Regions from separate parts of the Superficieibacter sp. BNK-5 genome, predicted to be linked through region 2. Evidence: predicted binding sites of a transcription regulator. Region 2 holds the regulator's gene; each other region holds the start of a gene.

Region 1 (8,091 bases), 620 kb from region 2:
AGTGGTATATGCGCTGGCTCAGGCCGCTGATTGATATTGTACCGCTCGACCCGACCAAACCGATGTCCATCAAGCACTTGGTGCGCCTGATTGAACAGGGACGACCGGTGGTGATCTTCCCGGAAGGGCGCATTTCCGTTTCCGGCTCGCTGATGAAGATTTACGATGGGGCGGCGTTTGTCGCGGCGAAAGCGGACGCAACGATTGTACCCGTGCGTATTGAAGGGGCCGAACTCACCTTCTTCAGCCGTCTGAAAGGGCTGGTGAAACAGCGCCTGTTCCCGCGCATCGCTATTCACATCCTGCCGCCGACCCACATCCCGATGCCAGACGCGCCGCGCGCCCGCGACCGCCGTAAAATGGCGGGCGAAATGCTGCATCAAATTATGATGGAAGCGCGTATGGCCGTGCGCCCGCGCGAAACGCTGTTCGAAGCGTTGCTTTCCGCGCAGTACCGCTTTGGCGCGGGTAAGCACTGCGTGGAGGATATTAACTTCCAGCCGGACAGCTACCGTAAGCTGCTGACCAAAACGCTGTTTGTGGGGCGTATCCTGGAAAAATACAGCGTCCAGGGCGAGAGAATCGGCTTGATGCTGCCTAACGCGGGTATCAGTGCCGCGGTGATCTTCGGCGCGATTTCTCGCGGCCGCGTACCGGCGATGATGAACTATACGGCTGGCGTCAAAGGGCTGACCAGCGCGATCACCGCTGCAGAAATCAAAACGGTGTTCACCTCGCGTCAGTTTCTCGATAAGGGCAAACTGTGGCACCTGCCGGAACAGCTTAAGCAGGTTCGCTGGGTTTTTCTCGAAGATTTAAAAAGCGACGTCACGACGGCTGACAAGCTGTGGATTTTTTCGCATTTGTTGATGCCGCGGCTGGCTCAGGTGGAGCAGCAACCGGAAGATGCGGCGGTGATCCTCTTCACTTCAGGTTCAGAAGGTAATCCAAAAGGCGTCGTTCACAGCCATAAAAGCATTCTGGCCAACGTCGAGCAGATCAAAACGATTGCCGACTTTACCGCCAACGACCGCTTTATGTCGGCGCTGCCGCTGTTTCACTCCTTCGGCCTGACCGTAGGGCTGTTCACGCCGTTGCTGACGGGCGCAGAAGTGTTCCTGTATCCGAGTCCGTTGCATTATCGCATCGTGCCGGAACTGGTTTACGACCGCAACTGTACCGTGCTGTTTGGCACCTCAACCTTTCTCGGCAACTATGCCCGCTTCGCCCATCCGTATGATTTCTTCCGCCTGCGCTATGTGGTAGCGGGCGCAGAGAAATTGCAGGAGAGCACGCGCCAGCTCTGGCAGGATAAATTTGGCCTGCGCGTGCTGGAAGGCTATGGCGTGACCGAATGTGCGCCGGTGGTTTCAATTAATGTGCCGATGGCAGCGAAACCCGGCACCGTCGGGCGCATTCTGCCAGGGATGGACGCGCGTCTGCTGGCGGTGCCGGGCATTGACGAGGGCGGAAGGCTGCAGCTTAAAGGACCAAATATCATGAGCGGCTACCTGCGGGTGGAAAACCCTGGCGTGCTGGAAGCGCCGACGGCGGAAAACCACAATGGTGACGTTGAAACTGGCTGGTATGACACCGGTGATATTGTCGCTTTTGACGAGCAGGGTTTTGTCCGTATTCAGGGCCGCGCTAAACGCTTTGCCAAAATAGCCGGAGAGATGGTGTCGCTAGAGATGGTCGAGCAACTGGCGCTGGCGGTATCGCCTGACAAAATGCATGCCACCGCCATTAAACAGGATGCCAACAAAGGTGAGGCGCTGGTGCTCTTTACCACCGACAGTGAACTGGCGCGCGACAAGCTGCAACAGCACGCCAGAGCGAATGGCGTTCCTGAACTGGCCGTTCCACGCGATATCCGCTTTATTAAACAGATGCCGTTACTGGGCAGCGGTAAGCCGGATTTCGTGACCTTAAAAAGTATGGTTGATGAGGCAGAGCACGCCGATGAGTGAGTCAGTACACACTAACACTTCGCTGTGGTCGAAAGGGATGAAGGCGGTAATCAGCGCTCAGTTCCTCTCGGCATTCGCAGATAACGCACTGCTTTTTGCCACCCTGGCGCTAATGAAGGAGCTGTTTTATCCGGACTGGAGCCAGCCTGTTCTGCAAATGGTGTTTGTAGGCGCTTACATACTTTTTGCTCCCTTTGTGGGACAAATTGCCGACAGTTTTGCCAAAGGACGGGTGATGATGTTTGCCAACGTCCTGAAACTGATTGGTGCGGGCAGCATCTGCTTTGGCATCAACCCTTTTATCGGCTATACGCTGGTTGGCGTGGGCGCGGCCGCTTACTCACCGGCGAAATATGGCATTCTCGGCGAACTGACTACCGGCGATAAGCTGGTGAAAGCGAATGGCCTGATGGAGTCGTCCACCATCGCCTCCATTCTGCTGGGGTCGGTCGCGGGCGGTGTGCTGGCGGACTGGCACGTGATGGCGGCACTTGGCGTCTGTGCCGTGGCCTATGCCGGGGCGATAGTCGCCAATGTGATGATCCCGAAACTCCCTGCTGCGCGACCGGGGCAATCCTGGCGCTTTACGCCCATGACCCGCAGCTTCTTTAGTGCCTGCCGGGTACTGTGGACTAACCCGGAAACGCGTTTTTCACTGGTCGGCACCAGCCTGTTCTGGGGAGCCGGCGTGACGCTGCGTTTCCTGCTGGTGCTGTGGGTGCCGGTCGCGCTGGGCATCGTGGATAACGCCACGCCAACCTATCTGAACGCGATGGTGGCGGTCGGTATTGTCGTTGGTGCGGGGGCGGCGGCGAAGCTGATCACGCTGGAAACCGTGGCGCGCTGCATGCCCGCCGGAATTTTGATTGGCGTGGGCGTGGTCTTCTTTGCTCTCCAGCATACGCAGTTGCCTGCTTACGGATTGTTGCTGCTAATCGGCGTCATGGGCGGCTTTTTTGTGGTGCCGCTGAATGCGCTGTTGCAGGAGCGCGGCAAGAAAACCGTCGGCGCGGGGAACGCTATTGCGGTGCAGAATCTCGGTGAAAACAGCGCCATGCTGCTGATGCTGGGGCTGTATTCGCTGGCGGTCAAAGTGGGTGTGCCTATTGTCGGCGTGGGCGTGGGGTTCGGTGCCATCTTTGCGCTGGCGATTACCGCACTGTGGATTTGGGGACGTCGCCGCAAAGGGTGAACGCAATGCCGGATGGCGCTGCGCTTATCCGGCCTGGGGGCATTACCTCTTCAGACACGGTGGGCGGTGTCGGGGGATGGTAATGCCGCGTAATCAGGCAGTTGTAGGCCCGGTAAGCGCAGCGCCACCGGGCATGTCACGCTTACGGTGCCGGATAGGTATACACCCGATGCACCGCCTCAATCTCCGCCAGCACTTCTTCGCTTAACTCAAGATGCAGACTTTCCACATTGGCCTTGAGCTGTTCCATCGTCGTGGCTCCCAGCAGCGTGCTGGCGACAAACGGCTGACGGCGAACAAAGGCCAGCGCCATTTGCGACGGATCAAGACCGTGGCGTTTAGCGATCTCCACATAAGCGGCAACCGCTTTCTGTGCCTGCTCGCCGCTATAGCGGGTAAAGCGGCTAAACAACGTATTCCGCGCACCCGCAGGCTTCGCGCCGTTGAGGTATTTGCCGCTCAGCGTACCGAACGCCAGGCAGGAATAGGCCAGCAGTTCCACGCCTTCAAACTGGCTCACTTCGGCCAGACCCACCTCATAACTGCGGTTAAGCAGGCTATACGGATTCTGAATAGTCACAATGCGCGGCAGATCGTGCTTATCCGCCAGATGCAAATAACGCATTACGCCAAACGCGGTTTCATTCGACACGCCGATGTAGCGAATCTTCCCGGCACGCTGATACTCGGTCAGCGCCTCCAGCGTTTCCAGTAGAGAAACCACCGGGGCGGAATCCGTCCAGCTATAGCCGAGTTTGCCAAAACAGTTAGTGGCGCGCTGCGGCCAGTGAACCTGATACAAATCGAGATAATCGGTTTGCAGCCGCTTCAGACTCTGATCCAGCGCTTCACGGATATTTTTACGATCCAGGGCCTGATTCGGGCGAATACCGCTGTCGCCGGTGCGACTCGGACCGCTCACCTTTGAGGCGATAACCAGTTTTTCTCGGCTGCCATGCTTCGCCAGCCAGTTGCCAACGTAGGTTTCCGTCAGTCCCTGCGTTTCCGGGCGCGGTGGAACAGGATACATCTCAGCGACGTCAATCAGGTTGATACCCTGACTCACGGCATAATCAAGCTGTGCATGGGCGTCGGCTTCGCTGTTTTGTTCACCAAACGTCATGGTGCCCAGCCCCAGGGTGCTAATCTCAAGCGAGCTGTGGGGGATACGGTGATAGTGCATAGCCGAATTCCTTTTTTATGTCACGTCAGGAGCTTCCCGACAAAGGAATATAAAAATGGCAGAGGCAAAGAGAAAGGGAAAGTAAAAAATCATAAAGGTCAGCGGATGGCTGACCTTCAGCGGTTAACGTTCAATAATCTGTGAAATTTCATCGCGGTTAATTTGTACCGAATTACCCTGCTGATCGTGGTAGCTCACCAGCCCGGTATCATTATCAACTTCCGGCTTGCCGTCGGTGAGGATCATCCGACCATCTTTGGTTGCCATGACATAGTCGCTGCTACAGCCTGACACTACACAGGCCAACCCTACAGCTGAAATCAATACTCCCCATTTTTTCACCGTTGTTCCCCTCATCTGACCGATACTGTTATCAGTCTAGTAATAACGCAAAAGGTCGGCAGAAAAAAAGCAGTAAAATCTTAAATCTTAATGATATGGACGCCGATCAAAAAAATCAGAGGGTTATGCCTTACTCACTGACCAGTAAAAAATGCCGCGCCAGCAGGGCGGCAGTAAAATTTTTCTTCAGATAGAAGCCGCGTGGCAGGGTAAGAATCGGTTCTCCGCGCGCGCCGATGGCTTCGGTCAACGCCCGGCTATTTGCTGCTTTCGGGCGTAGCTGTAGCACCTCGCCGTGACGGGCGGTAATACGCTCCACCTGACCCAGCACGATCAAATCCATCAGCTCTTCCCAGTCCATGCGTAACTGACTCTCTTCCTCTTCATTCGGCGTCCAGAGCAGCGGCGAACCGACGCGACGTTCGGCCAGTGGGATAGTGCGCTCACCTTCAACCGGGATCCACAGCACCCGCTTCAGCTTATGGCGAACGTGGCTGGTTTCCCAGCTTACGCCGCTATTGCCGGTCAGCGGCGCGACGCAGACAAACGTGGTCTCCAGTGGACGCCCGCGACTGTCTATCGGGATGGTTTTCAGCTCCACGCCCAGCGCGGCAAAATCCTGTTCCGGCTTGCTACCGGCGCTCGCGCCCAGCCAGACCTCCAGCAATACGCCGATCCAGCCTTTATCCCTTTTGAGATCCTGAGGAACAGGCAAACCCGCCAATGCCGCCAGTTCGCCAAGCGAGTACCCGGCAAGCCGCTGCGCCTGCATTAATAACTGCGCTTGCGTTTGTGGTGGAGCGATCAGCGGCGAGAACGATGACATAATCACAACCTTGGTTAAAAAATAAACAGTGATGTTACCCACTGTGCACAGAGTTTAGCTTTTTCTTTTTAGCGGCAACAGCCCTATGATTTTTAGCTATTTTTTTTCCATTATTTTGCCGATGACGGCGTCCAGAAAAGGGTTTTCCAAATCTGGTCACTGGCAATGAACAGGATCTTACACCATGTTATCCACAGAAAAATGGGATAACTGTTAAAAACCCGCACTACTGTTTCCATTTACAGCCTTGACGTAGGACGAAAATCGAATTTTTACACAAAAAGTGACTAACTTATTGGCACAATCTGTGGATAAAACCCACGCTGTTCGATCTTTCATCAGTGCGTTGATCCCCCGCGTGATATACATCACAATTTTGTTTTCCACACGGCGGATCTGTTAGTTAATCTGTTGAATATAGGCATTTAAATTTTGCAGCCTAAAAAAGCTTTATTCGGAGTAGTCTGGGTTTTCCCACGTTAATTCCATACTTCTTCACAACTCTATCCACAGAAAAAGTGCATAAAATTGCTGTTTATGCCCTTCGGCTGTTTATAACTTCAATAATTTTTGTGAGTTATTCAGTCGTTATCCGGTTATTCTCCTGTAAGAGAGTGGTTTACCGTTTCCGATGAGTGTGAAACAATCATTCACATTGAAGATTAGTTTGAGGTAGTCCGGTGATTGATGACGATGGCTACCGCCCGAATGTCGGTATTGTAATCTGTAACCGCCAGGGTCAGGTCATGTGGGCGCGGCGGTTTGGTCAACACTCCTGGCAATTCCCTCAAGGGGGAATTAATCCAGGAGAGACAGCCGAGCAGGCGATGTACCGGGAGCTGTTTGAAGAGGTTGGCCTGAGCCGCAAAGATGTGCGGATCCTGGCATCAACCCGCAACTGGTTGCGTTACAAGTTACCGAAACGTTTGGTGCGTTGGGACACAAAGCCGGTTTGTATCGGCCAAAAACAGAAGTGGTTTCTGTTGCAGTTAATCGGCAACGATGCGGATATCAATATGGATACCAGCAGCACGCCAGAGTTTGATGGCTGGCGCTGGGTCAGTTACTGGTATCCGGTACGTCAGGTAGTCTCGTTTAAACGCGACGTCTATCGTCGGGTGATGAAAGAATTTGCCGCTATGGTGATGTCGCTTCAGGAGAGTGTTCCTAAGCCGCAGCCCGCGCCGGCATGGCGACGTAAAAGAGGTTAAGCCACGCTTATTATGCTCACCCGATTACGAGAAATCGTTGAGAAAGTTGCCAGCGCTCCGCGCCTGAGCGAGGCGCTGGATATTCTGGTAACCGATATCTGCCTGGCGATGGAGACGGAAGTCTGTTCGGTCTACCTGGCCGATCATGACCGGCGTTGTTATTATCTGATGGCGACGCGCGGCTTAAAAAAACCGCGTGGTCGCACCGTTACGCTCGCCTTTGACGAGGGCGTAGTGGGGCTGGTAGGCCGTCTGGCCGAGCCTATCAACCTTGCCGATGCACAAAAGCACCCCAGCTTTAAATATATTCCTTCCGTAAAAGAAGAGCGTTTCCGCGCCTTCCTCGGCGTGCCGATCATTCAGCGGCGTCAATTGCTTGGCGTACTGGTGGTCCAGCAGCGTGAGCTGCGCCAGTATGACGAAAGCGAAGAATCTTTCCTTGTTACGCTTGCCACCCAGATCGCTGCGATCCTGTCGCAATCGCAACTGACGGCGTTATTTGGGCAGTATCGTCAGACGCGTATTCGTGCGCTCCCGGCATCGCCAGGCGTCGCTGTCGCCGAAGCGTGGATGGATACCACGCTGCCGCTGATGGAACAGGTTTACGAAGCCTCGACGCTGGATACCGCTTCCGAGCGCGAGCGATTAACCGGCGCGCTGGAAGAGGCTGCCAACGAGTTTCGTCGCTACAGCAAACGTTTTTCTGCCGGTGCGCAGAAAGAGACGGCGGCGATTTTCGATCTTTACTCACACCTGCTCTCCGATGCGCGTCTGCGCCGCGAACTGTTTGATGAAGTCGACAGCGGTGCCGTGGCCGAATGGGCGGTCAAAAAGATCGTCGAAAAATTTGCCGAGCAGTTTGCTGCCCTCACCGATGGTTATCTGAAAGAGCGCGCTGGCGATTTGCGCACGCTGGGACAGCGCCTGCTGTTCCATCTCGACGATACTATTCAGGGGCCGAATACCTGGCCCGAACGTTTCGTGCTGGTGGCGGATGAACTGTCGGCGGCAACCCTGGCTGAACTGCCACAGGATCGCCTCGCCGGGGTGGTGGTGCGCGATGGCGCGTCCAACTCTCATGCGGCGATTATCGTGCGCGCGTTGGGCATCCCTACCGTGATGGGGGCAGATATCCAGCCGTCGGTGCTGCATCGCCGCACGCTGATCGTCGACGGCTATCGTGGTGAGTTGCTGGTCGATCCTGAGCCGGTACTGCTGAAAGAGTATCAGCGCCTCATCAATGAAGAAAACGAGTTAAGCCGCATTGCGGAAGATGACGTTGAACGTCCCGCCGAGCTGAAAAGCGGCGAAAGGGTGAAGGTAATGCTTAATGCCGGTCTCAGTCCCGAGCATGAGCAAAAGCTGGG
Region 2 (8,091 bases):
AAGGTATTCCGCAAGGCTCCTGGACCGATGATGACATCGCAACTGACCGTAACGTCAACAACGACGGTTCTCTGTGGCGTGTAATTGACCACGGTGCGATTACCCTTGCTGACAAATGGGACCTGATGTACGTCGGTATGTACCAGAAAGTCGATCGTGATGACGACCGTGGTACCGACTGGTACACCGTGGGCGTGCGTCCGATGTACAAATGGACACCGATCATGAGCACCCTGCTGGAAGTCGGTTACGACAACGTGAAATCGCAGGAAACCGGCGATCGTAACAGCCAGTACAAAATCACCCTCGCGCAACAATGGCAGGCTGGCGACAGCATCTGGTCTCGCCCGGCACTGCGTGTATTCGCGACCTATGCGAAGTGGGATGAAAACTGGGGTTATGCCAAAAACAGCAGCGGCGACATCGGTCGCTCAGCGATCAGCGACTCCACCGGTAACGGCCAGTTCTCCAACAGCCGCGGCGACGACGATGAGTTCAGCTTCGGCGCACAGATGGAAATCTGGTGGTAATACCGCATTAATCTGACATAAAGAGGGGCGCAAGCCCCTCAACGTCTTAAGGGTTGGCGCGCTATTGCCTGGCCACCGCTACACCCGGGTACTTTGAGGTGATAACAATGAAAATGAACAAAAGTCTCGTTGCACTCTGCCTGACGGCGGGGTTACTGGCAGCGGCTCCGGCAGTCAGCCTGGCTGAGGTCAACTACGTACCGCAAAACACCGCTGCCGCACCGGCTATTCCTGCCGCCGCCCTGCAGCAGCTCACATGGACACCCGTCGATCAGTCAAAACAGCAAACTTCGACCATCGCTTCCGTTGGGCAACGTCTTGACGTTGCGGGCATTACTGGCCCGGTTGTTGCCTATAGCGTGCCGGCGAATATTGGTGAACTGACCTTAACGCTGACCAGTGAAGTGAACAAACAAAGCAGCGTCTACGCGCCGAACGTGCTGATCCTCGATCAGAACCTGACGCCGTCAGCGTTTTTCCCCAGCAGCTATTTTACCTATCAGGAACCGGGTGTGATGAGTGCCGACCGCCTTGAAGGGGTGATGCGCCTGACGCCTGCGCTGGGACAACAGAAAATCTACGTGCTGGTCTTTACCACTGAAAAAGATCTCCAGCAAACCACCACGCTGCTGGATCCGGCAAAAGCCTACGCCAAAGGTATCGGCAACGCGGTACCGGATATTCCCGATCCTGTCGCTCGTCATACCACCGATGGCATCGTGAAATTGAAAGTGAAAACCAATAACAGCTCCAGCGTGCTGGTCGGCCCGCTGTTTGGTTCATCAAATCAGGGGTCGGTGACCGTCGGTAATACGGCAGCGCCTGCCTATAGCGCAACGGCCGCTGCGCCAGTTGCCGCGCCAGCCGCGAAAAGTGAGCCGGTTCTGAATGATACCGAAGCTTACTTTAATCAGGCCATTAAACAGGCTGTTGATAAAGGCGATGTCGATAAGGCGTTGAAACTACTTAACGAAGCAGAGCGTCTGGGGTCTACTTCAGCGCGTTCCACCTTTATCAGCAGTGTAAAAGGCAAGGGGTGATTGTTGCCCCACAATGCTGATGTTTAGGCTTAGCCTTTCGGTGCGTCCTTCGGGGCGCACTTTTTTTGCTGGCATCACCGTGTTACATATCTGTTGCGCTTTTGCATCTAACCCGCCCCCCATCACACTTTTCTGCGTTACAATGCTTTCAGGCTATGTACCGGAGAAACAGGCATGTCACATCCTGCGCTAACGCAATTGCGTGCGCTGCGCTATCTTGATCTTATCCCTCCGCTAAAATCCGCACTGCGAGAGTGGTTATTGCTGGAAGACTCGATGACCAAACGGTTTGAACAGCAGGGGAAAACGGTCAGCATCATCTTACTCCGCGAAGGGTTTGTTGGCCGGGAAGAGATTGCCGAAGAACAGGCACTGTTGCCGGATGAACCGCGCTACTGGCTACGGGAAATTATTCTTTGTGCAGACGACATTCCCTGGCTGGTGGGGCGCACCGTTGTGCCGGAGTCAACGTTAAACGGTCCTGAACTGGCGCTGCAAAAACTGGGTAAAACGCCGCTGGGCCGTTATCTTTTTACTTCATCAACCCTGACACGTGATTTTATCGAAGTCGGGATGAGCGACGATCTGTGGGGACGGCGTTCGCGGCTGCGGCTTAACGGTAAGCCCTTATTACTCACCGAATTATTTTTACCGGCATCACCGATTTACCAGAAGGAAGAGAGAAATGGAGTGGAGTCTGACGCAGAATAAGCTGTTGGCATATCACCGCCTGATGCGTACCGACAAACCTATTGGCGCGCTGCTGTTATTGTGGCCGACGCTATGGGCGCTATGGGTGGCGACGCCGGGCCTGCCACCGCTGTGGATCCTGGCCGTTTTTGTCGCTGGCGTCTGGCTGATGCGCGCGGCAGGCTGTGTGATTAATGATTATGCCGATCGTAAAATCGACGGCCATGTGAAGCGCACCGCCAACCGACCGTTGCCCAGCGGGGCCGTCAGTGGCAAAGAGGCGCGAATATTGTTTGCGGTGCTGGTGTTGTGCTCCTTTCTTTTGGTCCTGACCCTGAACCGGATGACCATCCTGCTTTCGGTTGCTGCGTTGCTGCTGGCGTGGGTGTATCCGTTTATGAAACGCTATACGCATTTGCCGCAGGTGGTACTGGGGGCGGCCTTCGGCTGGTCGATCCCGATGGCGTTTGCCGCCGTCAGTGAAACGCTGCCGCTGAGCTGCTGGCTGATGTTCCTGTGCAATATTCTCTGGGCGGTGGCCTACGATACGCAGTATGCGATGGTCGATCGCGATGATGACCTGAAGATCGGCGTGAAGTCGACGGCGATCCTGTTCGGGCAATACGATCGGCTGATTATTGGACTCTTACAGGTGGCAGTGCTGGCGCTGATGATCGCTATTGGCTGGCTGAATGGGCTGGGCAGCGCATTCTACGCGGCGGTGTTCGTAGCGGGCGTGCTGTTTGTGTATCAGCAGAAGCTGATTGTGCATCGTGAACGTGATGCCTGCTTTAAGGCGTTTATGAATAATAACTACGTCGGGCTGGCGCTGTTTGTCGGGCTGGCGGTGAGTTACTGGTCGTTCGCATAAGCCTTATTCGCGTAAACCTGCCGGGTGGCGGCTTCGCCTTACCTGGCCTACGAAAGCTGAAATTTCAACGGGTTATGACGTGTGGTTTGGATTCGCCGGGTGACGGTATCACCAACACCCGGCGTTTTTATCACTCGCCCTGCGCCGCGCTCTCAATCGTCAGGCGCACATCCGAGGTAATCAACTCTGCCAGCATCTGATAAACCTTCATGGTTTCTGCCGGTTCCGCATCTCCGGTATCGCTGATATAGCCCTCATCACGCAGCGTCAGCACCAGAGAGCTGAAGACCGCTTTATCGAAGAACTCCGGTGCGTTGATGCCGTGCAGCACGGACAAACGCTGTGCCACGGTGCGACTCTCTTTCTCCAGCGTGCCACGGTTGATCGACGGATTAGCGCTGAGCAGCCAGAAGGTAATCGCATAGCGCTGTAGCGTTTCACGCGCGCCTGCCGCCAGCAGTTGCAGCGTCCGGGCGCGGGCCGGATTGATACGGAATTCCGTTTCCTCGGGGGTAATCAGCCCCTGACGCGCCATCTCTGCCGTCAACGCGTCAATCACCCCTGCCACTTCGCGGGTATCCCAGCGCAGGAACAGTTCGGCTTTCAGCATCGGGTAAAGTAATTCCACATGGCGCAGCAGGGCGTCACGCGAAATCTGCCGGTGCTGAGTCACAATGGCGGCAATCAGCGATGGCAGCATCAGCATATGCGTGATGTTATTGCGATAGTAAGTCATCAGAACCGCCTGCTCGCGCGGCAGAACGATGATATCGCCGATGGTGTCTTTCTCGACCTGGAACTTATTCATCTGCAACGCATGCTCGATAAGTTCGTTAGCGGTGGCGACAGGCGCGGTAGAATCCGGCGCATAGGGCACATTACGTAACAGGTCGAGATAGCAATCCAGTTGCTGCGTCAGTTGCTCACGGGTCAGGGAGCGCTGACGGGAAGCCAGCAGCGCGGTACAGCACAGGTTCATGGCGTTAGCCGCCCCTGCATTGTTAATGCGCACCATCAGATCGGCGGCGATGCGGTTAACGGTCGGCGTTAGCCAGGCCGGGCGCACCGCTTCAATTGGATCGATGGATTCTCGCCACTCAGGCACATGGTGATTAAGGTAGGTCATCAGCGGCATTGGTTCGCCGAAGTTGACGTAGCCCTGACCGAGATTACGCAGCTTGCTCAAACCACGCATCATTTGCAGCAGGTTTTCTTTCTCTTTCGTCGCGCCACGCAGCTCTTTGGCGTAAGTGCCCACTTCCATCACATGCTCATAGCCGATATAAATCGGCACCAGAGTGATGGGGCGCGTCCCGCCACGTAGCATCGCCTGGATGGTCATCGACAGGGTGCCGGTTTTTGGATCCAGCAGACGGCCAGTACGTGAGCGACCACCCTCGACAAAATACTCAACGGAATAGCCACGGCTAAACAGCTCACCGAGATATTCGCGGAACACCGTCGAATAGAGCTTGTTACCCTTAAAGGTTCGGCGAATAAAGAACGCGCCCAGGCGGCGGAAAATCGGCCCGGCAGGCCAGAAGTTCAGGTTAATGCCCGCGGCAATATGCGGCGGCACCAGCCCCTGATGATAGAGCACGTAGGAGAGCAGCATATAGTCCATATGGCTGCGGTGGCAGGGCACGTAGACAATCTCATGACCATCATGCGCCAGTTGCCGCACGCGCTCGGCGTTATGCACGTTAATCCCTTGATACAGACGGTTCCACGTGAAGCCCAGAATACGGTCGGTCAGGCGGATCATTTCATAAGAGAAGTTAGCGGCAATCTCTTCCATCAGCGCAATCGCATTCTGCTGCGCTTTTTCATGAGAGATTTTTTTGCTGCGTGCTTCGTCTTCTACCGCGCGGGCAATCGCTTTGGACGCCAGAAGCTTATTAAACAGATCCTGACGGGCAGGCAGACGCGGTCCCACGGCAGCCAGACGCTGACGGGCAAAGTGCATACGCGCAACGCGTGCCAGCTTTTGCGCAATGATTTTATCCGTTCCGTGCTCGTCTGCCATACGCCGCAGAGAGACCGAAGGGGAGAAGCGGACAAAACTGTCGCGCCCCAGCCAGGACACGGCGAAAAACTTTTGTATGCCATTGAGCATGCGCAGCGGCGGATTAACCTCGCCCTTCTCACGCCCCGGTGAACGGCCAAACATCACCGACACCGGCACCATCTGCACGTCCAGACCCGGATTGCTGCGATGCAGATCCAGATAGTCATGGAAGAGTTTGATAGACTCTTCTTTCGGCGTGTAGTAGGTAAACACACGCGGTCCGCCGTGAATAAAGACGTAGCGCGGCAGCAGGGTGCCGTCGACCTCCAGCGGCTCCAGGGGATCGGGGAGATCGTGTGCCAGGCACTGCGTGCGCAGCGTCAGCAAATCCGCTTTTGAGTTATAAGGCAATACGTACATAATCGGGCGGGAGGTATCCAGACCCAATTCCTGCGCGGGTTCCGCCGGAATAGACTTGCTCTTTACCAGCACGCTTAATGGTAAATTCAGTAATTTGTAGTAAATTCGTGGCCAGCCGGACATAAACGATGTGAAGCCTCTGGTTAATCATGCAAATGCGCTGCAAGGATATCAGAAAGTGAACCGATTTTCTGAGCTTACGCAGGACGCGCGCTATATCATTGACGCTAATAATGTAAAAAGGTTCTTTTAATGGCCAATAATACCACCGGATTGACCCGGATTATCAACGCAGCGGGTTATTCCTGGAAAGGATTTCGTGCGGCATGGATTAACGAAGCCGCTTTTCGGCAGGAAGGCGTGGCCGCCATTGTGGCGATCATTATCGCCTGCTGGCTGGATGTGGACCCCATCACGCGTGTCTTGCTGATAGGTTCGGTGCTGCTGGTAATGATCGTGGAAATTTTAAACAGCGCAATTGAAGCCGTCGTGGACCGCATCGGCACGGAACGGCACGAACTGTCGGGCCGCGCCAAGGACATGGGATCGGCGGCGGTGCTGCTGGCGATTATCGTCGCGCTTATCACCTGGGTGACCTTATTGTGGTCGCATTTCCGCTGAAGGTCGCAAAAGTAGAAAAGTCTCTTATTTTTCGTGCCATTGGTGGTTCCAAAATCGCCGTTAACTGTATATACTCACAGCATAACTGTATATACACCCAGGGGGCGGAATGAAAGCGTTAACGGCCAGGCAGCAAGAGGTGTTCGATCTCATTCGGGATCACATCAGCCAGACAGGCATGCCACCGACGCGTGCGGAAATTGCGCAACGTTTGGGGTTCCGTTCCCCAAACGCGGCTGAAGAACATCTTAAAGCGCTGGCGCGGAAAGGGGTGATTGAGATTGTCACCGGCGCATCACGTGGTATTCGTCTGCTGATTCAGGAAGAAGAAGGTATTCCGCTTATCGGTCGCGTGGCTGCCGGTGAGCCGCTGCTGGCGCAGCAGCATATTGAAAGCCACTATCAGGTTGACCCGTCACTGTTTAAACCCAACGCCGATTTTCTGCTGCGCGTTAGCGGGATGTCGATGAAAGACATTGGTATTATGGACGGCGATTTGCTGGCAGTGCACAAAACGCAGGACGTGCGTAACGGTCAGGTTGTTGTCGCGCGTATTGACGAAGAAGTGACCGTTAAGCGCCTGAAAAAACAGGGCAACGTCGTTGAACTGCTGCCTGAAAATAATGAATTTTCACCGATTGTGGTTGACCTGCGTAAGCAAAACTTCTCTATTGAAGGACTGGCTGTGGGCGTGATCCGCAACGGCGAGTGGCTGTAATCTCGTCCTGATTTCTGCGGTACTGTGGGTGCCGCAGGATTTCCTCTTCATTTTCTGAAACCTTCCCGGCCTTATGATGCTTCACAGGGTTAAATATTCTTAATTCCCCGCAGGGTACAGGATCCTCATCTACACTTATTCTTACGTTCAGCAGAAAACATAGCTTATCTGGACGACAGAATTCGAATGATTTGTACCCCAACAATGAGGACATAATTATGAATAAAGACGAAGTCGGCGGTAACTGGAAACAGTTCAAAGGTAAAGCGAAAGAACAATGGGGCAAACTGACCGATGATGATATGACTGTCATCGAAGGTAAACGTGACCAGCTGGTTGGTAAAATCCAGGAACGTTACGGTTACCAGAAAGATCAGGCGGAAACCGAAGTAAAAGACTGGGAAACCCGTCACGATTACCGCTGGTAGTAGCGCACTCAGCTAACCCCTGAGAAGTCCTACCCGAAGGTACATGGAGGTACCACCCCACAAAGAGCCGTGCTGAAACTAGCGCGGCTTTTTCTTGCTTTGAATACTGTGGTCGTGATGACATTCGCCGGGATGACGACAGGCTTCAACCTCAGCACAATCTGCACACAGACCGTGTGCTTCGATCACATTATGACGTAAAGCAAATCCCATCCGCGCTGCCAGCGCATGCATGATATCTTCCACGCCATCGGCACCTTCCTCTTTCACGACGCCGCAGCGGTCGCAGATGAACATCGCCGAAGTGTGGTTGTGATCGAAGAGATGACACAACACGTAGCTATTGGTCGATTCCACCTTATGCACAAAACCCTGCTCAAGCAGAAACTCCAGCGCACGATATACCGTCGGCGGTTTGGCCTGTGGTTCTTTGTCGCGCAGCAGGTCAAGCAGATCGTAGGCGCTAATTGCCCCCTGTTGCAGGCTCATTAACCGCAACACTTCAAGGCGCTGCGGGGTCAGGCGCACATTGCGTTGCACGCACAGCTTTTCAGCTTGCGCTAACATCTCCTGCGAAGTGGTCTTGTCCATAGCGTCCTCGGGTGGGGTGGGCAGAAGCCTATTTTATCATGTTCTGCTGAAAGTCAGAAATGAAGGCTGTTTACATGGCAGTCTCACTCAAAAGACTGGTCATAACAGATTAGTACGGACTGCACGCTTTCATGTTACTCATGAGCAAGCAGTAAATTAACGGCATACATATAT
Region 3 (8,091 bases), 140 kb from region 2:
TAATAACCTGAAACTGGAGTTTCGGCTGCCGCCAAAAGAGGTCGCAGAGGCTTTTGCCATAGGGGATAAAACGCGGCTTCAGTACCTTACCCGCACGATTTCCCGCCAGAATGAACGTCCGGCGCAGGTAAACTATATCTGGTTGACGTCGCGGCTGGAAAACCTGTCGCTGAATGATTTTGACGGCGGTTTGTATTGTTTTCTGGAGGAACGCAATGAAAATATCGACAGCTATCAGGACATTATCACGTCTGAACTACCCACTGATGAGGACTGCGCTATTTTGCAAATCCCGCCTTCCGAACCTTTACTGGTAAAAACCCGCAAAGGTTATAACGAGAGCAGAGAGCTGGTTGAATTTGCGGTTTCAAAACATATCGCCAGTAGTTATCAGTACATCGTTGAGAACAGCCGCTGATATCAGCACGCGCAACTCAACAGGTCACAGAGAGAATGAAGTATGGCTATCAACGGTTGTCACGTCATGGCAAAGCCAACGGGTTCAGTATGCAACATTGATTGCCAGTACTGTTTCTATCTTGAAAAAGAAGCGCTTTATCCGGAGCGCAACAAAAACTGGCGGATGTCGGATGAAACGCTGGAGTCCTACATACGTCAGCATATCGAGGCGCAAAGCGGTAACGAGGTGAACTTTGCCTGGCAGGGCGGTGAGCCGACGATGATTGGACTGCCCTTTTTCCGCCGGGTGGTAGAACTGTGCGAGAAGCATGCTAACGGCAAAAAAATCAGTCATGCCCTGCAAACCAACGGTATTTTGCTCAATCCGGAATGGGCGCAGTTTTTTGCCGAGCATCATTTTCTGATTGGTCTGTCCGTCGATGGCCCCGCACATCTGCATGATAAATATCGCGTAACGCGTTCAGGTAAAGGCACCCACGCGCAGGTGATGGCAGGCATGGCGCTGCTCAAAGAGTACAACGTTGAGTTTAATACTCTGACTGTGGTGGGCGCGCATAACGTCGCTCACGCCCGCGACGTGTACGAGTTTTTGTTGGCAGCCGGTTCCCGCTATATCCAGTTTATCCCGCTGGTGGAGCGGATGAGTACCGAAGCATCGCCGGTACTTAATCTGGTGATGCCCGGTGAGAGCGCGGCAAAACTGGCACCGTGGACGGTGCCCTCGTGGCAGTACGGCGAATTCCTTAACCAGATCTTTGATATCTGGGTGCGGCGCGATGTCGGAAACGTCTACGTGCAGATGTTTGATGTGGCGCTCTCGGCCTGGTGCGGCCAGCCGCCGGTGCTGTGCGTGTTTTCTGAAAACTGCGGCCATGCTTTCGCTCTGGAATCTAACGGCGATCTCTATAATTGCGACCACTATGTCTACCCTGAGCATATGCTGGGCAATATTCATCAGAAAAGTATTAAAGAGATGAATAACAGCGAGCAGGCCATTACGTTTGGTCGGGCTAAGCGGGAGACGCTGACCGCCGACTGTCGTAAGTGCGACTATCGTTTTGTTTGCCACGGCGGTTGTCCTAAACATCGTTTTGCCGTCTCGCCTTCCGGGCATCCTGGTCATAACTATCTGTGCGCAGGGTATGAACATTTCTTTCGCCACATCACGCGTAACATGAACATCATGAAGGATCTGGTCACCAACGGCTATCCGCCGCAGGCGATCATGCGTGTGCTGGCGCAGGAAAAAACGGTCAATGCGGGGAGTGTGAATCGTAACGATCCCTGCCCCTGCGGTAGCGGCAAAAAATATAAAAAATGCTGTGGGATGTCTGCCTGACGGTTACGAATAACACTTTAATATTGATGGTTTTGTAGGCCGGGTAAGGCGAAGCCGCCACCCGGCAAAACGGCGCACACAATAGCAACCCCAGGTTTACCACCAACCTCATTATTCCGCTTTTTTACCCACATAGCGGGCAAACCATGCCAGCATTTTCTGCCAGCCATCTTTCGCCGAGGCCTCATGGTAGCTCGGACGATAATCCGCATTAAACGCGTGCCCGGCTTCCGGGTAGACAATAATGTCCGCCGTTGCATTGGCGTCTTGCAGCGCCTGACGCATTCTCTCCAGGCTTTCCTGAGGAATACTGTTGTCCTGAGCACCATACAGGCCCAGCACGGGCGCACTCAGCTCGGTGGCCACATCCACAGGATGTTTCGGCGATTTTAACGTCTGATCGCCGACCACTTTGCCATACCACGCCACGGCAGCTTTAAGCTGAGGATTATGCGCGGCATACAGCCAGGTAATGCGTCCGCCCCAGCAAAAACCGGTGATGGCAAGGCGATGAGCGTCGCCGCCATTACGCGCAGCCCAGTTCGCGACATGGTCCAGATCGGCCAGCACCTGCGCATCCGGCACGTTAGCCACCAGCTCTTTTAACAGCGTGCCAACGTCATCATAAGCATTGGGATCGCCCTGACGGAAATAGAGTTCCGGGGCGACAGCCAGATAGCCTTCCAGCGCCAGCCGACGACATAAATCGCGGATATGCTCATGTACGCCGAAAATTTCCTGCACTACGATAATGACAGGCAGCGCACCTTCCGCGTCTTTTGGCCTGGCGTGATAAGCGGGCATGTGCTCGCCCTGTGTCGGGATAGTGGTTTCACCGGTCGCGATAGCGTCTTCAGGCGTGCGAACAATGGTGGAAGCATGGGGTGAGGCCGCGGGTGCGAAACCCGGCTGATTATCAGTAGTCATGGCATTCTCCGTACCCAGTATTAGCGCAGAGTTAACTATAGACTCCACGTTAACAATTCACCGCATCAGATGCCGATTCGAAATGTCACCTGAACGACGCGTTAGGTTTGTTAATGTGATCAATATCACTATTTTATGGAAATGAACTGCAATAAGTTTCTACATGAGTGACTGTGGTCACGAAATAATCCCGGTCACTTCTGTAAAGTACCTTTTTGCTTCTTCTGACAAACTGACCCACAGAGGAGTTTTTTATGTCTAAGTCTGATGTTTTTCATCTCGGCCTCACCAAAAACGATCTACAAGGGGCTACGCTGGCTATCGTCCCTGGCGATCCAGAGCGTGTGGAAAAGATCGCCGCGCTGATGGATAAGCCGGTCAAGCTGGCATCCCATCGTGAATTTACCTCCTGGCGTGCAGAACTCGACGGTAAAGCGGTTATCGTGTGTTCAACCGGTATCGGCGGACCTTCTACGTCTATTGCCGTTGAAGAACTGGCGCAACTCGGCATTCGTACTTTCCTGCGCGTGGGGACCACTGGCGCGATCCAGTCCCATATTAACGTTGGCGACGTTCTGGTGACCACGGCTTCCGTGCGTCTGGACGGTGCCAGCCTGCACTTCGCGCCGATGGAATATCCGGCAGTGGCTGATTTCGCCTGTACTACCGCGCTGGTGGAAGCGGCGAAGGCGGTTGGCGCGACAACCCACATTGGCGTAACCGCCTCTTCCGACACGTTCTACCCAGGCCAGGAGCGTTACGATACGCATTCAGGGCGTGTGGTAAGCCGTTTCAAAGGCTCAATGGAAGAGTGGCAGTCCATGGGCGTGATGAACTACGAAATGGAGTCAGCCACGCTGCTGACCATGTGCTCCAGCCAGGGCCTGCGTGCCGGGATGGTTGCTGGCGTGATTGTTAACCGCACCCAGCAGGAAATTCCGAATGCGGAAACCATGAAACAAACCGAGAGCCATGCGGTGAAAATTGTGGTTGAAGCCGCTCGCCGTCTTCTCTGACAAACGTTATACCGTGGAATATGCCTGGCGGTGCTGCGCTTGCACAGGCCTACGGGTTACGAATAACTTATTGATATTTTCTGTTTTTGTAGGCCGGGCAAGGCGAAGCCGCCACCCGGCAAAACGGCTCGCACAATAGCAAAACCTGGTTTGTCATCAACCTCAAGGGCCGACATGTTCGGCCCTTTCTTTTTGCGTAACGCTTCGCAGAAAAACCTTTTAAGCTGGACGTTTATACAGCAAAGCCGTATTTTGCAGGGTGAATGAGTTATGCAGGAGGGTGAATGGACAGCGCAATCATTATCAGCGTACTACTGATGCTGGCAGGGATCGTCGTCGGCTGGCTGGCGGCAAGCTATCGTGCCGCGCAGCAGCAGGCCGAGATCCTTGCGGAGCAGCGGGAGGTTTTTGGTGAACTGAGCGCCGCAAAGCAGCAGCTTGCCCAGCACAGCCACTGGCGCGACGAGTGCGAACTGCTGAATAACGAGCTGCGTAGCCTGCGGGAAATCAACACCTCGCTGGAAGCCGACCTGCGCGAAGTAACGACCCGCCTTGAAGCGTCTCAGGACAAAACCCGCCAGATGGTCAACAGCGAGCAGCGGCTTAACGAGCAATTTGAAAACCTCGCCAACCGAATTTTCGAGCACAGTAATCGCCGGGTGGATGAGCAAAATCGCCAGAGCCTGCATGGCTTACTGACGCCGTTGCGTGAGCAACTTGACGGTTTTCGCCGCCAGGTGCAGGACAGTTTTGGTCAGGAGGCGCGAGAGAGGCACACTCTGGCACATGAAATTCGTAACCTCCAGCAGCTTAACGCGCAAATGGCGCAAGAAGCCCTTAATCTCACGCGCGCCCTGAAAGGCGATAACAAAGCGCAGGGAAACTGGGGAGAAGTGGTGCTGACTCGCGTCCTGGAAGCCTCCGGCCTGCGTGAAGGCCATGAATATGAAACGCAGGTGAGCATCGAAACCGACACCCGCTCGCGAATGCAGCCGGACGTCATCGTGCGCCTGCCGCAGGGCAAAGACGTGGTCGTCGATGCCAAAATGACGCTGGTGGCCTATGAACGTTACTTCAACGCGGAAGAGGATTATACCCGCGAGGCAGCGCTCCAGGAACATATTGCCTCGGTACGCAATCATATTCGCCTGCTGGGGCGTAAAGATTATCAGCAGTTGCCGGGGCTGCGCAGTCTCGACTATGTGCTGATGTTTATCCCCGTTGAACCGGCATTTTTGCTGGCCCTTGACCGCCAGCCGGAGCTGATTACCGAAGCGCTGAAAAACAACATTATGCTGGTCAGCCCGACCACGCTACTGGTGGCGCTGCGCACCATTTCCAACCTGTGGCGCTACGAACATCAAAGCCGCAACGCGCAGCATATCGCCGAGCGTGCCAGTCGCCTGTACGACAAAATGCGGCTGTTCGTTGACGATATGTCGTCGGTGGGGCAAAGCCTCGATAAAGCGCAGGACAACTATCGTCAGGCGATGAAAAAACTGACCTCCGGGCGCGGTAATGTGCTGGCACAGGCAGAAGCTTTTCGCGGGCTTGGCGTGGAGATCAAGCGCGAGATTAATCCGGATTTAACCGAGCAGGCGACCGCTCAGGATGAAGAATTTCGACTACGCTCAGGAGCGGACGCCGATGACGAGCGCGAATTCTCTGCGGAAAATACCGGGATTCATGAGCTAAACTCCTTCTCTCGCGGCGGTTGAGTCATAGGGTAAACGTTCTTGATCTGTTACACTTTACGAACAATTTCTTGATAAGCAGGCCTTAAGATGGACGAGAATTCTCAGGATACGACGCATTTTGGTTTTCAGACTGTCGCCAGCGCACAGAAAGCTGACATGGTGGCACATGTATTCCATTCCGTTGCCGCAAAATACGATGTCATGAACGATCTGATGTCGTTCGGCATTCATCGCTTATGGAAGCGTTATACCATCGATTGTAGTGGTGTGCGTCGCGGGCAAACCGTGCTGGACCTGGCGGGAGGAACCGGCGATCTTACGGCAAAATTCTCCCGTCTTGTCGGTGAAACCGGCCGCGTTGTGCTGGCGGATATTAACGACTCTATGCTGAAGATGGGACGCGAAAAGCTGCGTAATCTCGGCGTCGTGGGCAACGTTGAATACGTTCAGGCCAATGCCGAAGCGCTGCCTTTCCCGGATAACACCTTTGACTGCATCACCATCTCCTTCGGCCTGCGTAACGTGACCGATAAAGAAAAAGCGCTGCGCTCCATGTATCGCGTGCTGAAACCGGGCGGACGTCTGCTGGTGCTGGAATTCTCAAAACCGATTATCGAGCCGTTAAGTAAAGCCTATGACGCTTACTCGTTCCATGTCCTACCGCGCATCGGTCAGATGGTGGCGAACGATGCAGAAAGCTACCGTTATCTGGCTGAATCCATCCGTATGCATCCCGATCAGGAGACGCTGAAGGCGATGATGGAAGAGGCGGGGCTTGAGAACGTGAGCTATTACAACCTGACGGCAGGTATCGTCGCGCTGCATCGTGGCTATAAGTTTTAACAGGAGAGCGTAATGCCGTTTAAACCCTTAATCACTGCGGGTATCGAAAATGTCCTCAACGCGTTCCTGTGGCGTGAACGCGGTCTGAAACCTGCCCGCCAGCGTCTACAGGGAAAAGTATTACGCGTTGTGCTGCAAGAGTTCTCCTCGCCGTTGGTGCTCAGTTTTAGCGAACGTCAGATTGATGTGCTGGGTGAGTGGGAAGGTGAGGCGGACTGTACGGTGATTACTCGCCTGAATGTGCTGCCAAAACTGCGCGACCGCCAGCAGCTTACCGCGCTTATCCGCAGCGGTGAGCTGGAAGTGAACGGCGATATTCAGGTGGTGCAAAACTTTGTCGCCTTGAGCGATCTGGCCGAGTTTGACCTGGCGGAGCTGCTGGCTCCGTGGACAGGCGATATTGCTGCCGAAGGCGTCAGTCGCTTTCTACGCCGTGGGGCAACCTTTCTGAATCGTAGCGTGCAGCGCCAGCAGCGCTATGTGGCTGATGCGCTGACGGAAGAGTGGCGTCTGGCACCGGGTGCGCTGGAAGTGGCGTGGTTTGCTGAAGAAGTCGCTGCCGTCGAACGTTCGGCGACGAATCTGACGACACGGCTGGAAAAACTGGAGGACAAATGACCCCAGGTGAAGTTCGCCGCCTGTATTTTATCATCCAGACATTTTTGAGCTACGGGCTGGATGAGCTGATCCCAAGAATGCGCCTTACGCTGCCGCTGAGACTCTGGCGGCGCACGCTGTTCTGGATGCCCAATCGTCACAAAGACCGGCTGTTAGGTGAACGCCTGCGCCTGGCGTTACAGGAGCTGGGGCCGGTATGGATTAAATTCGGGCAGATGCTCTCAACCCGCCGTGACCTCTTCCCGCCGCAAATCGCCGATCAACTGGCGATGTTGCAGGACAAGGTCGCGCCTTTTGACGGCGTACTGGCTAAACAACAGATTGAAAAAGCGATGGGCGATCTGCCGGTAGAAACGTGGTTTGAGGATTTCGATATCAACCCGCTGGCCTCGGCATCGATTGCTCAGGTGCATACGGCGCGGCTTAAAGATAACGGCAAAGAGGTGGTCATCAAGGTGATCCGTCCGGATATCCTGCCGGTCATCAAAGCCGACATGAAGCTTATCCGACGGCTGGCACGTTGGGTGCCACGGTTGTTACCCGATGGTCGTCGCCTGCGCCCGATGGAAGTGGTGCGTGAATATGAGAAGACACTGATCGACGAGCTGGACCTGCTGCGTGAAGCGGCGAATGCTATCCAGCTACGCCGCAATTTTGAAGATAGCCGCATGCTGTACGTGCCGGAAGTGTATTCCGACTACTGTAGCCAGAATATGCTGGTAATGGAGCGTATTTACGGCATTCCTATTTCTGATATCGCCCAGCTTGAGCAGCACGGCACCAACATGAAATTGCTGGCCGAGCGCGGCGTGCAGGTTTTCTTTACCCAGGTCTTTCGCGACAGTTTTTTCCATGCGGATATGCATCCCGGTAACATTTTTGTGAGTTACGATCATCCTGAAGATCCGCAGTATATCGGCATTGACTGCGGCATCGTCGGGTCGCTTAACAAAGAAGATAAGCGTTATCTGGCTGAGAATTTTATCGCCTTCTTTAACCGCGATTACCGTAAAGTAGCGGAACTGCATGTGGATTCCGGCTGGGTACCGCCAGACACCAACGTGGAAGAGTTTGAGTTTGCGATCCGTACCGTTTGCGAGCCTATCTTTGAGAAGCCGTTGGCAGAAATCTCGTTTGGCCATGTGCTGTTGAACCTGTTTAACACGGCGCGCCGTTTTAATATGGAAGTACAGCCGCAGCTTGTCCTCCTGCAGAAAACGTTGCTGTATAT
Region 4 (8,091 bases), 2.1 Mb from region 2:
GTTTTTGCATTGATATGCATCATTTTAGCGCCGTTAGCCCATCGTCTTTTAGGGGTAGTTACGCTACTGTTACGCGGAATGATTAAATAAGGGAAAGTTATGCGTAATCGCACGTTTGCGGATCTGGACAGAGTAGTAGCACTGGGCGGCGGGCATGGTCTGGGACGGGTTATGTCTTCACTGTCGTCAGTGGGTTCACGGCTGACCGGGATCGTGACCACTACTGACAACGGCGGCTCAACCGGGCGTATCCGGCGTGCGGAGGGCGGTATCGCCTGGGGCGATATGCGCAACTGCCTCAATCAGCTGATTACTGAACCCAGCGTCGCGTCAGCGATGTTTGAATACCGTTTTGGCGGTAATGGCGAGCTTTCCGGGCATAATCTCGGAAATTTGATGTTAAAGGCGCTGGATCACCTGAGCGTGCGGCCTCTGGAGGCCATTAATTTAATTCGCAATTTGCTGAAGGTGGACGCGTTACTGATCCCGATGTCGGAAGTACCGGTGGATTTGATGGCCGTGGATAGCGAAGGCCATGAAGTCTATGGTGAAGTGAATATCGATCAGCTTAAACAACCGCCAGCGGACCTGCTGCTCTCCCCTAACGTTCCGGCCACCCGTGAAGCCGTACAGGCCATCGCCGAAGCCGATCTTATTCTCATCGGGCCAGGCAGTTTTTACACCAGCCTGATGCCGATCCTGCTGTTGTCTGATATTACCCAGGCGCTGCGACGCGCCCCGGCTCCGATGATCTACATCGGCAATTTAGGCCGTGAAGTCAGCCTCCCGGCGGCTGAGCTTCAGGTTGTTGATAAGCTGGCCCTGATGGAGCGCGCTATCGGCAAACGGGTTATTGATGCGGTGGTGGTGGGACCGGATACCGATATTCGTGGAACAGACGATCGCATCGTGGTTCAGCAGCCGCTGGAAGCCAGCGATATTCCTTACCTTCACGATCGCCATTTGCTGCGCAAGGCGCTGGAACAGGCGGTTCAGGCGCTGGGCTAATCTTCTCATCTTTATTCGTTTCTTAAGGTTGGCTTAAACCTTCTCTGCCACGATGCCGTTCCCTTTCCTGGCGAGATCACATTATGCGGGCGTTTCATCTGCGCAGACCGACCCTCGGTCTGCTGACGTTTCTGGTTCTTTTTGCGCTCTATATCGCACTTTTTTTAAATATCGCCTTCTGGCATCAGGCATTTAACCTGCTGCCGGTGAATTCTCTGCATTCGGCGCTGGTGTTTATCTCTATGCCTGTCGTGGCGTTTGCGGCCATTTATATCCTGCTAACGCTGGCGTCATTTTTACGCCTGCATCGGTTAATCATCACCCTTTTCGTTTTGCTCGGCGCGGCGGTGCAATATTTTATTCTTAACTTCGGTATCGTGATGGATCGCTCAATGATCGATAACATCCTTGATACCACGCCTGCGGAAAGTTTTGCCCTGCTCTCGTCGCGACTGGTGTTATCACTGCTGTTCTCCGGCGTATTAATGGCAGCGCTGGCCTGGTGGGTAAAAATCCGCTATCCCGCGACGCTCGTAAGGGGCGGAGTGCTGCGGGCGGTGAGTCTCACCCTTTCCGTTCTGGCGATCCTGCTGGTGGCGCTCCTGTTCTATAAAGATTACGCCTCTCTGTTTCGCAACAACAAAGAGCTGGTGAAATCGCTTAATCCGTCCAACAGTATCGTTGCCAGCTGGTCCTGGTACATTCATAACCGAATGGACAATTTGCCGCTGGTGCAGATTGGCGAAGATGCGCGGCAGGATCCCCGCATGGTGCAGGGTCCGCGTAAGAACCTGACGATCCTCATCGTCGGCGAAACGTCGCGGGCGGCCAACTTTTCCCTTGGCGGCTACCAGCGCGAGACCAATCCGCGTTTGAAGCAGGATAACGTGATTTACTTCCCGCAAACGACCTCCTGCGGCACCGCAACCGCCGTGTCGGTCCCCTGCATGTTCTCTGACATGCCGCGCCAGCATTACGACGCCCAACTGGCGCACCATCAGGAAGGACTGCTGGACGTCATTCAGCGCGCCGGGATAAAGGTGCTGTGGAATGAAAATGACGGCGGTTGTAAAGGTGCCTGCGAGCGGGTGCCGACGCAGGATATGACGCGTCTGAAACTGCCGGGTCAGTGTATCAATGGCGAATGCTATGATGAGGTATTATTCGAGGGTTTAAGCCATTACATCGATACGCTTCAGGGAGATGGCGTGATTGTTCTGCACACCATAGGCAGCCACGGCCCCACCTACTACAACCGCTATCCGCCCCAGTTCCGTAAATTTACCCCGACCTGCGATACCAATGAGATACAGACCTGTAGTAAGGCGCAACTGGCCAATACTTACGATAATACCGTTCTGTATGTGGACTATATCGTCGATAAAGCGATCAAGCTGCTACAAAGCAAGCAGGACAGGTTTACCACCAGTCTGGTGTATCTGTCGGATCACGGTGAATCACTGGGGGAAGACGGGGTCTATTTGCATGGACTGCCGTGGTCAATTGCCCCGCAGATGCAAACGCATATTCCGATGCTGATGTGGCTCTCAGAGGATTATCAGAAACGTTATCACGTAAGCCAGCAGTGTCTGCAAAAAAGGGCTGACACTCAGGCGTACTCACAGGATAATCTTTTCTCCACTATGCTTGGGATGGTGGGCGTCACCACGCAGGTCTATCAGGGAAAAGATGATATTTTATTGTCGTGCAAAGGAGCTAACTAAGTGAAAATATTAGTTATTGAGGATGATGCTTTACTGCAGCAGGGACTGATCCTGGCCATGCAAAACGAGGGATATGTCTGCGATGGCGTGGCGACCGCCCGCGATGCGAAGAGTTGTCTGGCCAGCGCCCATTACAGTCTGGTGGTGCTGGATTTAGGTCTGCCCGATGAGGATGGGTTGCATCTGCTGGCCCATCTGCGACGCGATAAATTCACCCAGCCGGTGCTGATCCTCACCGCGCGCGATACCGTCGGCGATCGCATCGCCGGGCTGGATACCGGCGCGGATGACTATTTAATCAAACCTTTCGCCCTGGATGAGCTGAATGCGCGCATTCGCGCGCTGCTGCGCCGCCATCATAATCAGGGAGACAGCGAACTGACGATCGACAATCTGACGCTCAACGTCACGCGCCGTCAGGTCTGGCTGGAAGGACAGTTGCTGGAGCTTACGCCGAAAGAGTACGCGCTGCTCTCAAGACTGATGCTAAAAGCGGGTAGCCCGGTGCATCGTGAAATTCTCTATAACGATATTTATAGCTGGGAAAACGAACCCTCGACCAATACGCTGGAGGTGCATATCCATAATTTACGCGAAAAGATCGGCAAAACGCGTATTCGCACGGTGCGCGGCTTCGGCTATATGATGCCGAATCAGGATAAATAATGGCACTCTTTCGCAGACGAAAAACGACGATGCGCAGCCAGCTGCTGCTGACCATCGGCGCAATTCTGGTGGTGTGCCAGGTTTATAGCGTTTTCTGGCTCTGGCATGAAAGCCAGGAGCAGATTCAACTGCTGGTACAGAGCGCAGTCCAGAATCATGACAACAGTAAACACATTGCGCACGAAGTACGCGAAGCTATCGCCAGCCTGCTGGTGCCCAGTCTGCTGATTATCGGCCTGGCGCTGGTCATCTGCTTTCACGCGGTGAAAAAGATCACCCGCCCGCTGGCAGAGTTGCAACGCGAGTTAAGCGAACGCACGCCCGACAACCTTCAGCCCATCGCCATTAACGCGACGGTCAGCGAAGTGGAAGCGGTGACCTCCGCCATCAATCAACTGGTCTCGCGACTTACCGTGACGCTCGAGCGCGAGCGGCTGTTTACCGCCGATGTCGCCCACGAGTTGCGCACGCCGCTGGCCGGTCTGCGTTTGCACCTTGAGCTGATTGGTCGTGCCGGAACTGCGAATGTCGAGCCGCTGCTGCAGCGCCTGGATCAGATGACCACCAGCATTGCCCAGCTTTTGCAACTGGCGCGCGTGGGGCAATCTTTTTCTGCCGGGAGCTATCAGCAGGTTAATCTCTATCACGATGTGGTTCTGCCGCTTCAGGGGGAGCTTGAAACTATGCTGTCGCAGCGTCAGCAATATCTGACATTGCCGGTGGAAAGCCAGGTCGCCGTATTGGGCGACGCCACGCTGTTACGCGTGGTGCTCAGAAATCTGGTGGAAAATGCCTATCGTTATAGTCCTGTCGGCTCTGTTATCGTCGTCCATATTGAGCCTGGAAACGGGCCGACGCTGGTGGTTGAAGATGAAGGTCCGGGGATTGATGAATCGAAAGGCGGCGAGCTGAGCAAGGCGTTTGTGCGTATGGACAGCCGGTATGGCGGTATTGGCCTCGGGTTGAGCATCGTCACGCGTATTGCCCAGTTGCACGACGCGCAGTTTTTTTTGCACAATCGCCAGTCGCAGACGGGCGCGCGGGCCTGGGTGAAATTCAGACCGCTACGGGGGTAATACGTTTAGCCCCGGAACCCCATAATGCCGGATGGCGGCTTCGCCTTATCCGGCCTACGAGCCTACGAGCCTACGAGGCGGCAATAAACAGGTCGCGCAACTGGTGCAATTGGTCGCGAACCTGCGCCGCTTCCTCGAACTCCAGATCCCGGGCGTGCTGCATCATCTTCGCTTCCAGTTCGTGAATTTTCTGCTGCAATGCCTTCGGCGTCAGCGGCAACGCTGCATCCTCTTCCACCGGATGACGCGCTTTACCACGGCCTTTGGCTTTGGTCTTCGCGATGTTTTCACCCAGCGCCAGAATATCGACCACTTTCTTGTTCAGGCCCTGCGGCACGATGCCGTGCTCTTCGTTGTACTGCTGCTGTTTCTCGCGACGACGCTCGGTTTCGCTAATGGCTTTTTCCATCGACGGGGTGATTTTATCGCCGTAGAGGATGGCTTTACCGTTGATATTACGCGCCGCACGCCCGATAGTCTGGATCAGCGAGCGCTCAGAGCGCAGGAAACCTTCTTTGTCGGCATCCAGAATGGCGACCAACGACACTTCCGGCATATCCAACCCTTCGCGCAGCAGGTTGATCCCGACCAGCACATCGAACTTGCCGAGGCGCAGATCGCGGATAATTTCCATACGCTCGACGGTGTCGATGTCTGAGTGAAGATAACGCACCCGCTCGCCGTGCTCGTCGAGGTATTCGGTTAAATCTTCTGCCATTCGTTTGGTCAGGGTGGTGACCAGCACGCGCTCGTTGATCACCACGCGCTTGCGAATTTCTGAGAGTAAATCATCGACCTGCGTCGCCACCGGACGCACTTCAATAATCGGGTCCAGCAGGCCGGTAGGACGCACCACCTGATCGACAATTTCATCGCCGGATTTTTCCAGCTCGTACTTGCCGGGCGTCGCCGAAACGTAGATGGTTTGTGGGGCCAGCGCCTCAAACTCTTCAAACTTCATCGGACGGTTATCCAGCGCGGAAGGCAGGCGGAACCCGTACTCGACCAGCGTCTCTTTACGCGCCCGGTCGCCGCGATACATCCCGCCAATTTGCGGGATGGTAACGTGTGATTCGTCCACCACCAGCAGACCGTCCGCGGGCAGATAGTCAAACAGCGTCGGCGGCGCTTCGCCCGGCCCACGGCCAGAAAGGTAGCGCGAGTAGTTTTCGATACCTGAGCAGTAGCCCAGCTCGTTCATCATTTCGAGATCGAACTGCGTGCGCTGGGTGATTCGCTGTTCTTCTAACAGTTTATTATTCGCCATTAGCGTCTTGCGTCGGTCAGATAACTCAACTTTGATGTCTTCCATCGCCTGCACAATACGCTCGCGTGGCGTTACGTAGTGCGTTTTGGGATAGACGGTAAAACGCTGGATCGTCGATTCAATATGCCCGGTTAGCGGATCAAACAGCGACAGACGTTCCACTTCTTCGTCGAACAGTTCGACGCGCAACGCCACGTCATCCGATTCCGCCGGGAAGATGTCAATCACCTCACCACGCACGCGGAACGTCCCGCGCTGGAAGGCCTGGTCGTTACGGGCGTACTGCAATTCCGCCAGACGACGCAAAATATCGCGCTGATTGATAATCATGCCGATGGTGAGGTGCAGCATCATTTTCAGATACAGGTCGGGATCGCCAAGGCCGTAAATCGCCGACACGGAAGCCACCACCACTACATCACGACGTTCCAGCAATGCTTTAGTTGCCGACAGACGCATTTGCTCAATATGCTCGTTGACCGACGCGTCTTTCTCAATAAATGTATCGGAACTGGGAACGTAGGCTTCCGGCTGATAATAGTCGTAGTAGGAGACGAAATACTCCACGGCATTGTCCGGAAAGAACTCCTTCATTTCGCCATACAGCTGCGCGGCCAGCGTTTTATTCGGTGCCAGCACCATGGTCGGACGCTGAAGATCGGCGATAACATTGGCAACGGTAAACGTCTTCCCTGACCCCGTTACGCCAAGAAGCGTCTGATGGGCCAGGCCATCTTCAAGCCCTTCTTTCAGACGACGAATCGCCTCCGGCTGATCGCCAGATGGACGGAATGCGGAATTCAGTTTGAACGGTTTACTCATTAATGGCTACCTGAAAGGAATAAGCGGGCAGGAGCATAATTTTACCTGTCGCTGGCGATTTTGCCAACAATTTATACTGGATAAAAAAACAGTAAGCGTAAAATCTTGCCTCATTGCCCTGGAAACATCAGCAAAAGCGTAGCGTCAGACAGGGAAAATACCAGCTGAAATGGGTTATCCCCAAAAAAACTCATTTTTTAACTTTGTCAAGCAATGTCATGACGGTTTGATGGCAGCAGATGACACTTTTCTTGCACTAGTTGATTTTATTTAACTCGTTGAATATAAAAAACATATCATAAAAGACGCGTTTGCCGTCAATTCATCCGCAGGCCGCGTATTCTCTCGTTTACCACGTCTTTTCTAACTCTAATGCACAAGGTTATCCACAGGAATAGTGGATAACTCGCGCCAGCCCTTAGCCACCGCTCTCTGGCAAAAACCGAAGCCGCTGATGAAACGCGATCATAAAAAATATTTCCCACTATTTTTTGTCTTTTATCAGCTTAAGGACGCTGAGAGTTTCTGGACTGTTGCACCACTACACTCTGCCCCTGGCACCGACAAAGTGCATGCCTCTGACCAAATGCTCATTATTTTCCTCCGGATCCTCAGCGCTATCCGAAATAAGTGCCTTTTTTAAGCCGCAGACCGTCTCTGGCAAGCCTTTTGCAATACCTGATGGTCGAAACGCACGAACTGAATTGAGGAGCTACCGATGTTGAGTCTGCGCGCTGTAAATCAATTTTATGGAAGCCAGCACACGCTGTGGAATATCACGCTTGAACTCCAGCCGGGAAAATGCACCAGCGTCATCGGGCTGCCGGGCATGGGCAAGACCACGCTCATTAACTGCATAACCGGCATCGTGCCGATTGAGAGCGGCAGTATTTATTGGCATGGCCATGACGCCCCGCCTTGCGATTTGCTACCGCTCTCTGCGCCAAACCGGATCGCACTGGGAATTGGCTATGTGTCGCAGGAGAGACGAATTTTTTCGCAACTGACGGTGGAGGAGAATTTGCATATCGCCCACGCCGCCAGCGGGGATGGCGCGGTAAACAGTGGGATCTACGATCTGTTCCCGGAGCTTTGTGCTCTGCGTCAGGTGAAAGCGGCAACGCTGTCAGATGAGAATCAGTACCAGCTGGCGCTGGCGAATGCGCTGGTCACTCGCCCTCGCCTGCTGATCCTGGATGAGCCGACGCGCGGCGCGGGTCAGGCGTTTTTACATAAGCTGGGCGAGATTATCCTGCGCCTGAAACGCGAGCTGGGGTTGACCATTCTGCTGGCAGAACAGCATTTGTCGTTTATCCATCACGTTTCGGATCGCTTCTTACTGCTGCATCAGGGCCGCAATGTCGCGCAGGGACAGGTTAACCAGCTTGACCAGCAACTACTCACACAGTGGATGACCCCGACACAAGGAGGCTAAGATCGAGATACTGACCGGGATCGGACGTTTCCACGTCATGTTCGATCCATGGGATCTCGCCTAACATGGGCGCGGGCAGTACGCGCCTGAGCG

Evidence for each region. Region 2 encodes LexA, which represses DNA repair genes until DNA is damaged. Its sites were predicted from a motif close to TNCTGTATGTACATACAGNA; they were not measured.
Region 1: the regulator LexA is predicted to act here: its motif matches at 5,741-5,760, upstream of mutH (DNA mismatch repair endonuclease MutH).
Region 3: the regulator LexA is predicted to act here: its motif matches at 3,925-3,944, upstream of rmuC (DNA recombination protein RmuC).
Region 4: the regulator LexA is predicted to act here: its motif matches at 6,638-6,657, upstream of uvrB (excinuclease ABC subunit UvrB).

What each region holds. Positions count from the first base shown of each region.
Region 1 is NZ_CP179893.1:277,073-285,163, reverse strand. It holds gene aas (bifunctional acyl-ACP--phospholipid O-acyltransferase/long-chain-fatty-acid--ACP ligase) at 1-1,970, shown strand, start outside; gene lplT (lysophospholipid transporter LplT) at 1,963-3,162, shown strand; gene ACMGGS_RS01345 (NADP(H)-dependent aldo-keto reductase) at 3,305-4,345, opposite strand; gene ACMGGS_RS01340 (YgdI/YgdR family lipoprotein) at 4,469-4,687, opposite strand; gene mutH (DNA mismatch repair endonuclease MutH) at 4,818-5,513, opposite strand; gene rppH (RNA pyrophosphohydrolase) at 6,194-6,724, shown strand; gene ptsP (phosphoenolpyruvate--protein phosphotransferase) at 6,737-8,091, shown strand, end outside.
Region 2 is NZ_CP179893.1:893,063-901,153, reverse strand. It holds gene ACMGGS_RS04360 (maltoporin) at 1-530, shown strand, start outside; gene malM (maltose operon protein MalM) at 638-1,570, shown strand; gene ubiC (chorismate lyase) at 1,745-2,281, shown strand; gene ubiA (4-hydroxybenzoate octaprenyltransferase) at 2,256-3,131, shown strand; gene plsB (glycerol-3-phosphate 1-O-acyltransferase PlsB) at 3,262-5,682, opposite strand; gene ACMGGS_RS04335 (diacylglycerol kinase) at 5,812-6,180, shown strand; gene lexA (transcriptional repressor LexA) at 6,290-6,898, shown strand; gene ACMGGS_RS04325 (CsbD family protein) at 7,117-7,326, shown strand; gene zur (zinc uptake transcriptional repressor Zur) at 7,405-7,917, opposite strand.
Region 3 is NZ_CP179893.1:1,035,279-1,043,369, reverse strand. It holds gene ACMGGS_RS05040 (GntR family transcriptional regulator) at 1-418, shown strand, start outside; gene ACMGGS_RS05035 (anaerobic sulfatase maturase) at 461-1,759, shown strand; gene ACMGGS_RS05030 (dienelactone hydrolase family protein) at 1,871-2,686, opposite strand; gene udp (uridine phosphorylase) at 2,941-3,702, shown strand; gene rmuC (DNA recombination protein RmuC) at 3,987-5,420, shown strand; gene ubiE (bifunctional demethylmenaquinone methyltransferase/2-methoxy-6-polyprenyl-1,4-benzoquinol methylase UbiE) at 5,487-6,242, shown strand; gene ubiJ (ubiquinone biosynthesis protein UbiJ) at 6,255-6,860, shown strand; gene ubiB (ubiquinone biosynthesis regulatory protein kinase UbiB) at 6,857-8,091, shown strand, end outside.
Region 4 is NZ_CP179893.1:3,021,029-3,029,119, reverse strand. It holds gene yvcK (uridine diphosphate-N-acetylglucosamine-binding protein YvcK) at 100-1,008, shown strand; gene eptA (phosphoethanolamine transferase EptA) at 1,092-2,732, shown strand; gene pmrA (two-component system response regulator PmrA) at 2,733-3,398, shown strand; gene pmrB (two-component system sensor histidine kinase PmrB) at 3,398-4,474, shown strand; gene uvrB (excinuclease ABC subunit UvrB) at 4,545-6,563, opposite strand; gene ACMGGS_RS14505 (ABC transporter ATP-binding protein) at 7,282-7,998, shown strand; gene bioD (dethiobiotin synthase) at 7,964-8,091, opposite strand, start outside.